Linked DNA regions of Caldimonas brevitalea. The protein of the gene in region 1 binds, or shares a complex with, the protein of each later gene. Links are inferred from orthologs where the notes say so. Each region holds a gene or a part of one and is shown in the gene's direction. Other genes may lie near its edges.

What was found.
Region 2: the proteins of metK (region 1) and groL are in contact, whole or in part, in a cryo-EM structure (PDB 8P4O), measured with the Escherichia coli proteins. The link is inferred for Caldimonas brevitalea from one-to-one orthologs.

The regions. Positions count from the first base shown.
Region 1 is NZ_CP011371.1:1,060,975-1,065,238, reverse strand. The notes cover bases 441-3,420. They hold metK (methionine adenosyltransferase), read left to right. Parts: upstream 441-1,331; coding sequence 1,332-2,510; downstream 2,511-3,420. Other genes in these bases: AAW51_RS27855 (diguanylate cyclase domain-containing protein), read left to right, coding at 2,876-3,420; AAW51_RS04710 (lysophospholipid acyltransferase family protein), read right to left, coding at 441-1,153. Also shown: AAW51_RS04715 (LpxL/LpxP family acyltransferase), read right to left, coding at 1-272; more of AAW51_RS04710, read right to left, coding at 275-440; more of AAW51_RS27855, read left to right, coding at 3,421-4,264. UniProt on the Escherichia coli protein: Catalyzes the formation of S-adenosylmethionine (AdoMet) from methionine and ATP.
Region 2 is NZ_CP011371.1:5,337,311-5,341,467, forward strand. The notes cover bases 695-3,567. They hold groL (chaperonin GroEL), read left to right. Parts: upstream 695-1,247; coding sequence 1,248-2,888; downstream 2,889-3,567. Other genes in these bases: groES (co-chaperone GroES), read left to right, coding at 902-1,192; AAW51_RS22495 (transporter substrate-binding domain-containing protein), read right to left, coding at 3,010-3,567. In the rest of the region: AAW51_RS22480 (PQQ-dependent sugar dehydrogenase), read left to right, coding at 1-531; more of AAW51_RS22495, read right to left, coding at 3,568-4,157.

The DNA.
Region 1 (4,264 bases):
AAGCGGCGCAACCGCGCTTCGCTCGCGTACCAGAGCAGCGAACGCTCGAGCAGACTGCGCGTCAGCCACTGGAAATGCTCCCGCGCCAACGCCTCGCGCTCGGCGGGCGACAACGCCGGCAAACACAGCTCGATGTTGCGCAAGGCGATACGCCGGCGCGAGCCGGCCAGCCGGTACAGCAGCCGGCCCAGGCCGCGGCCGAACGCGGCCAGCCATGCCAGCGGCAGCCAGTGCAGCAACCACAACAGCCCGATCAACAGACGCGCGGTCATGTTCACGTCGCCCCGCCCGAGAGGGCTGTGTCGTGGCGCGGTTCCTTGTAGCGGTGATAGCCCCAGAGGTACTGCTCGGGGCACTGGAGGATGAGTCTTTCCATCGCGCGGTTGATGAGAGCGGCGGCCGATTGTGCTTGATCGGCGCCGCCTTCCGGCAACGCCGGCTCCAGGGCGTCCACACGCACCACGTAGCCGCGCCCGCGCGGCAGCCGCTCGCCCCAGACCAGCAGCACCGCGGCGCCGGTCTGCTGGGCGAGCCGCGACGCCAGCGTCATCGTGTAGGCCGGGCGACCCAGGAACGGCGCCCACACGCCCAGCCCCTCGGGCGGCACCTGGTCGGGCAGCAGCCCGACCGCCTGGCCCTGCCGCAACGCCCGGATCATCTGGCGCACGCCGGCCAGGCTGGCCGGCGCGGCCGCCAACCCCGGCCGCCGGCGCGCGGTCTCGACGATCGGACGGATCGCCGCCTTGCGCGCCGGGCGGTACAGCACGGTGATCGGCTTGCCCGGCTCCGTGAACAACTCGGCATACGACTGCGCGGTCACTTCGAAGCAGCCCAAGTGCGGCGTCAGAAATATCACCCCGCGCCCTTGCCGCTTGGCTTCCTCGATCAGCTCGCTGTTGAGCCAGCGCACTTTGTCACCCAGCGGGCGGTCTGCCGGCCGGAACCACAACCAGGGCAGTTCCATCACCATCTTGCCAGCCGCGCCCACGGCGGGACGCACCGCCGACCATGGCAAACCCGACTGAGCAACGTTCTCGCGGAAGCGCCGGCGATAGGTGGGCGAGGCCCACCAGGTGGCCCAGCCGAGAAAGAAACCAATTGCGTGCAAAAGCCCCAAGGGCCAGTGAGAAAGGAAACGAAACAAGGTCTGCATGTTTCTATAATCATTCGGTCGCCGGTTTAAGGAACAACTTGCGGGGCGACGCAGGAGCGAAGCATAGCGAGCGCCTGCCGGACCAAGGTCCAGAAATACCGCTAAAGCGTTCGCCGCTCCTCCAGGTAGCTTGAGCCGGCAACGCGCCCAGGGTTCAATCATCAGATGGAGTCATACAGTGGCGAACGATTTTCTCTTTACTTCCGAATCCGTGTCCGAGGGACACCCCGACAAGGTCGCCGATCAGATCTCTGACGCGATCCTCGACGCCATCTTCGAGCAGGACCCCCGCTCGCGCGTCGCCGCCGAAACGCTGTGCAATACCGGCCTGGTGGTGCTGGCCGGCGAAATCACGACCAACGCGCACGTCGACTACATCCAGGTCGCACGCGACACGATCAAGCGCATCGGCTACGACAACACCGAGTACGGCATCGACTACAAGGGCTGTGCGGTGCTGGTCGCCTACGACAAGCAGAGCAACGACATCGCGCAAGGCGTGGATCACGCGTCCGACGACCATCTGAACATGGGCGCCGGCGACCAGGGCCTGATGTTCGGCTACGCCTGTGACGAAACGCCCGAGCTGATGCCGGCACCGATCTACTACGCCCACCGCCTCGTCGAGCGCCAGGCCCAGCTGCGCAAGGACGGCCGCCTGCCCTGGCTGCGCCCCGACGCCAAGAGCCAGGTGACGATGCGCTATGTCAACGGCCGCCCGCACAGCATCGACACCGTGGTGCTGTCGACCCAGCACGCGCCCGAGATGAGCGACGGCACCAAGATGACGCCGCAGTTCATCGAAGCGGTGGTCGAAGAGATCATCAAGCCGGTGCTGCCCAAGGAGTGGATCAAGGAAACCCGCTACCTGGTCAACCCGACCGGCCGCTTCGTGATCGGCGGGCCGCAAGGCGATTGCGGCCTGACCGGCCGCAAGATCATCGTCGACACCTACGGCGGCGCCTGCCCGCACGGTGGCGGCGCGTTCTCGGGCAAGGATCCGTCCAAGGTCGATCGTTCGGCCGCCTACGCGGCGCGTTACGTCGCCAAGAACATCGTCGCAGCCGGCCTGGCGCGCCAGTGTCAGATCCAGGTGGCCTACGCCATCGGCGTCGCCCAGCCGATGAACATCACGGTCTACACCGAAGGCACCGGCAAGCTGCCCGACGACAAGATCGCCGCCCTGGTGCGCGAGCACTTCGACCTGCGCCCGAAGGGCATCATCCAGATGCTCGACCTGCTGCGCCCGATCTACTCCAAGACGGCGGCCTACGGCCACTTCGGCCGCGAAGAACCCGAGTTCAGCTGGGAAGCCACAGACAAGGCGGAAGCGCTGCGTGCAGCGGCGGGCCTGTAAGGCCCGCGGCCGCGCAGCGGCCCTGACGCCTTGCGGCAAGGCTCACATGGCGCCAGCCATGTGAAGGCCAGCCGGCCGGCGCCACAACGGAAAAACCGCCTGGGTGCGAACCCCGGCGGTTTTTTCTTGGCCGCAGCCCCCCTAAACGCAGGCTCAAGTCCCCCCGTCCATCGCCGATAAGACCGAAGCCAGCCCGAGCGCCATGCGCGACGGGCGCACCGGCTCGTGGGGAGCCGGACAGAGGAGCCAGCAGTGGAAAAACGGAACGGACGGTCGAGACGCCGGCATGCGCGGGGGGCAGCAGCAGCAGCAGCCCTGTGCCATGCCGCCTCGCGCGTCCGTGTCACCCGGCAGGGGGTCGCGGCATGACCGGCGCCTTACGCCGCGCCGGCCTCTTGTGGCTGGCGGTGCTGGCGGCCACCGCCGCGGTGTCCGCACTGGCCGTCCTGCAGCAGACGTCCTATTCAGCCTTTGTCGAGCGGCATCGCCAGGCCTTGAGCGACGTGGCGGCCTTGCGACAGGCCGACACGCGCTGGACGGTGCAGATTCTCAAGGTCCAGACCGGGACCGCGGCCAACTACGACGCCTTGGCGGACGCGGGGCACGCGGTCACCCGGGCGCGCGATGTCGTCGGCGAGGCCGCCGTCTCGCTGGGCGTCGCCCGCGAGGCGCCGTCACTCGCGGCGTTGCGCGAAGCGCTGTCGAACAAGGCCGAAGCCGCCGAGAGCATCAAGTCCGAACACGCCATCCTGCTGAACTCGCTGCGCTTCATCCCGACGCAACTCGAACAGCTGACCGAGGAACTGCGGCGGCAACGCGATGTGCCGACGGCACGCCGCGACGCCTTTGCCGCACTCGACGCAGCGCGTGCCCTGACACTGGAATTGCTCCGCTTCCTCTCGCACGCCGACAGCTCGTCGCACGACGGGCTCGACACCTCCCTCGCCCACCTGCAAGCGGTGCTGCAATCGGCCGACTCGCTGCCCGACATGTCGGCGTCCAGCGAATTGCTGCAACTCCATGCGCGTTCGGTGTTGCTGCATGAACAGCAAACCCACCGGGCTGCCGCCGCTGCCCTCCAGGCACCGACCGCGGCCACGGTCGAGGCGGTCGAAGCGCAGATCAACGACGTCTTTCGCGACCGGCTGAAGGAACTGCACCGCTACCGAGTCGCGCTGTTCGCACTCGCCACCCTGCTCTGCTCGGCCGCCGTGTACGCCGGGCTCGGCTGGTGGCGCAGCTACCGCGCCCTCGCCGAGGCGCATCGGAACCTCGCACAACAGCTGGTCGAAACACGCCGGCTGATGCGCGAGGCGGCCGAGTTGAGCAATGCCGCCACGCACGACGCGCTGACCGGCATCGCCAACCGGCGCCTGGTCGAAGACCGCCTCGAACAGGCCATCGCGCGTGCCGTTCGCACCCATTCGGGCCTCGCCCTCGTGTTCGCCGATCTCGACGGCTTCAAGGCCGTCAACGACGAACACGGGCACGCGGTGGGCGACAGCTTGCTGATCGAGGTGGCGCGCCGCTTCAAGCACAACGTGCGGGATTGCGACACGGTGGGTCGCCTGGGCGGCGACGAGTTCGTGCTCATCCTCGAGGAAGCCGAGGCCGGCGGCGCGGCCCGGGTGGCGCAGGCGGTGCTGCAAGACATCGAAGCCATCCGGCGTGTCGAAGGCTGTCGAGTGGCCGTGTCGGCCAGCATCGGCATCGTCGGCTGGCATGCCGACTGCGGTCGCGTGATCGATGCGCGC
Region 2 (4,157 bases), 4.3 Mb from region 1 along the record:
CTGGCCTGGCAACCCGCCACCGGCGCCTTGTGGACCGCCGTCAACGAACGCGACGAAATCGGCAGCGACCTGGTGCCCGACTACATGACCTCGGTGCGCGACGGCGGCTTCTACGGCTGGCCCTACAGCTATTTCGGCCAGCATGTGGACACCCGTGTCTCGCCACCGCGCCCCGACCTGGTGGCCAAGGCCATCGTCCCCGACTACGCGCTCGGACCGCACACCGCGTCACTCGGGCTGGCATGGTCGGGCGGCACCAGCCTGCCGCCCCTCTACGCCAGCGGCATGTTCGTCGGCCAGCACGGCTCCTGGAACCGCAAGCCGCTGAGCGGCTACAAGGTCGTGTTCGTGCCCTTTCGAGACGGCCAACCGAGCGGCCGGCCGCTCGAGGTGCTGACCGGCTTCGTCAATGACCAGGGCGAGGCCCAGGGCCGCCCCGTCGGCGTGGCGCTCGACCAGCACGGCGCCTTGCTGGTGGCGGACGACGTCGGCAACATCGTCTGGCGCGTCACCTCAGCCGCACCCCGCTGAGGCGTTCGCCCCGGCCCGGCGGCGCCGGCCCGACACCGACGCGCTGAACGTGGGCTGGCTTTCCGCGTCCGCCCCCCCGACGACGTAACGGATTGCGGCGTTCGCACACCGCTGTCGCCGCGTTGACCACTGTCGGGCTGCCGGTTGGAGCCGCCCGTTGCTCGCAGCGCGCAGCCGCCCGCCGGGACCGCGGCCCCTCTGGTTCGCCAAGCCCGTAATTCCCCGCTGTTCGTAGTCTCTTGAAACCACGTCGGCCATCCCTATAATTCGTCCTGTTAGCACTCCTTCCAAGCGAGTGCTAGTGATGCAGATGAGCGCTCACTTGCGCTCATTCCTTTTCAGGAAGTGCCTTCTCAACCAAGGAGATGCAATGAAACTTCGTCCGTTGCACGATCGCGTGATCGTCAAGCGCCTCGAAAACGAAACCAAGACCGCTTCGGGCATCGTGATCCCCGACAACGCCGCCGAGAAGCCCGACCAGGGTGAAGTTCTCGCGGTGGGCCCGGGCAAGCGCAACGACAAGGGCGACTTCGTGGCCCTGAACGTCAAGGTGGGCGACCGCGTGCTGTTCGGCAAGTACAGCGGCCAGACCGTCAAGGTCGACGGCGACGAGCTGCTGGTGATGCGCGAAGAGGACCTGTTCGCCGTCATCGAGAAGTAATTCTCCGACCGCAACGACCTCACCCACAAGTTTCAAGCATACGGAGAAATCAAACATGGCAGCTAAAGACGTCATCTTCGGCGGCGACGCCCGTGCCCGCATGGTCGAGGGTGTCAACATCCTGGCCAACGCAGTCAAAGTGACCCTGGGCCCCAAGGGCCGCAATGTCGTGCTCGAGCGCTCCTTCGGCGCCCCCACCGTCACCAAGGACGGTGTGTCGGTCGCCAAGGAAATCGAGCTGAAGGACAAGCTCCAGAACATGGGCGCCCAGATGGTCAAGGAAGTTGCTTCCAAGACCAGCGACAACGCCGGTGACGGCACCACCACCGCCACCGTGCTGGCCCAGGCCATCGTGCGCGAAGGCATGAAGTATGTGGCCGCCGGCATGAACCCGATGGATCTGAAGCGCGGTATCGACCGTGCTGTGACGATCCTGGTCGAGCAGCTGAAGAAGGCTTCCAAGCCGACCACCACCAGCAAGGAAATCGCGCAAGTCGGTTCGATCTCCGCCAACAGCGACGAGTCGATCGGCAAGATCATCGCCGACGCGATGGACAAGGTCGGCAAGGAAGGCGTGATCACGGTCGAAGACGGCAAGTCGCTCGAGAACGAGCTGGACGTCGTCGAAGGCATGCAGTTCGACCGCGGCTACCTGAGCCCCTACTTCATCAACAACCCCGAGAAGCAAGCCGCGCTGCTCGACAACCCCTTCGTGCTGCTCTACGACAAGAAGATCAGCAACATCCGCGACCTGCTGCCCACGCTGGAGCAAGTGGCCAAGGCCGGCCGCCCGCTGCTGATCATCGCTGAAGAAGTCGAAGGCGAAGCGCTGGCGACCCTGGTGGTCAACACCATCCGCGGCATCCTGAAGGTCGTGGCCGTCAAGGCTCCGGGCTTCGGCGACCGTCGCAAGGCCATGCTGGAAGACATCGCCATCCTGACCGGCGGCAAGGTGATTTCGGAAGAAGTCGGCCTGACGCTCGAGAAGGTGTCGCTGGCTGACCTGGGCCAGGCCAAGCGTGTCGAAGTGGGCAAGGAAAACACCACCCTGATCGACGGTGCTGGTGCTGCCGCTGACATCGAAGCGCGCGTCAAGCAGATCCGCGTCCAGATCGAGGAAGCCACCTCCGACTACGACCGCGAGAAGCTGCAAGAGCGCGTGGCCAAGCTGGCCGGCGGTGTGGCCGTGATCAAGGTCGGCGCTGCCACCGAGGTCGAGATGAAGGAGAAGAAGGCCCGTGTCGAAGACGCACTGCACGCCACCCGTGCCGCCGTCGAAGAAGGCATCGTGGCCGGTGGCGGTGTCGCGCTGCTGCGCGCCCGTCAGGCTGCTGGCGAGATCAAGGGTGACAACCCCGACCAAGACGCCGGCATCAAGCTGATCCTGAAGGCCATCGAAGCCCCGCTGCGCGAGATCGTCGCCAACGCCGGCGACGAGCCGAGCGTGGTCGTCAACGCCGTGCTGAGCGGCAAGGGCAACTACGGCTTCAACGCCGCCAACGGCCAGTACGGCGACATGATCGAGATGGGCATCCTGGACCCGACCAAGGTGACCCGCACGGCACTGCAAAACGCCGCCTCGGTCGCTTCGCTGATGCTGACGACCGAGTGCATGGTCGCCGAAGCGCCGAAGGAAGACGCGCCCGCCGGCGGCGGCATGCCTGGCGGCATGGGCGGCATGGGCATGGACATGTAATGTCTTTGTCCTGATCTGCTGACAGCCGATCGAAAAGGGCCGCTGCACAGCGGCCCTTTTTTTCTTTTCGCTCGCGCAGGGTCTGTCTCATGATCACGTATGGGTGGGATAGGGCCCGAAACTATCCGCCGCGCGACCAGGCGGCATGCTGCAGCAATCGGCCGACCAACAGCCGCACGTCGCCGGCCTTCTGCAGAGAGATCTTCACGCCGGCCTCCTGCAATCGCGACACCAAGGCTTCGTCGCGTTCGGCTGACATCACCGCGACCGTGCCCGGCATGCCGCCCGGGCGCTGGCGCAGCACGTCGAGGATCGGAAACACGTCCCCATCGGGCAGGTTCACGTCGCTCAGCACCGCCTCGATCGGCGGCCCGTCGGCCTGCAGGGCTTCGATGGCCTGCGCGACCGTCGTCGCCGTGTGCACCTCGAAGCCCTGTTGCTCGAGCGCCTGCTCGAGCAACATCGCGTAGACCTCGGCATCCTCCACCAGCAGCACCCGCGGCCGGGCGCGCTCCCGGGCCGGCGGGTCAGCCGGGAGCGGCTCGCCGTCGACACGGCGCGCCTGCAAACTCAGCACCACCGTCGTCCCCACCCCGGGTTGGCTGTGCAGGGTCAACTGGCCGTGCATCAGCACGGCGAGGTCACGGCACAACGCCAGCCCCAGACCCGAGGCGCTCTCGGATGCAGCGCGGCCTTGTGCGCCGACGAAATAACGCTGAAACAACTGCGCCTGCTCCTGCGCCGTCAGCCCGGGCCCCTGGTCGGACACGGCGATCTCGACGGTGTCATGCGCCGGCTGGCGGCCCTCCACCGGCTCGCAGCGCACCCGGACGCACACTTCACCGGCGTGCGAGTACTTGATCGCGTTGCTGAGGAGGTTGCGCACGATCTGCTGCAGCCGCATCGCATCGATGCACAGCAGGGGGTCATGCTCGGCCGGCACCAGCCGCAGCGACAAGCCCTTGGCCTGTGCCGCCGGCCGCATCTCCTCGACGACGCTGCTCAGCGCCGGCGTCAGCCGGGCCGACTCGACGCTCAGCTTGAGCCGCCCTTCCTCCAGCCGGTCGCGATCGAGCAGGTTGTTCAGCAGCCCCAGCGTCGCCCGGGCCGACGCGGCGAGCGGCGCGATGATGTTCGGCGTCGCCTGCTGCGCGCTGCGCAGCAACTCGGTACCGGCGATGACCGAGTGCAGCGAATTGCGCACCTCGTGCGCGAGAAAGGTGACGAAGCGCTCGACGGCAACGCTGTGGCGCTCGGCCTCTTGCTGCG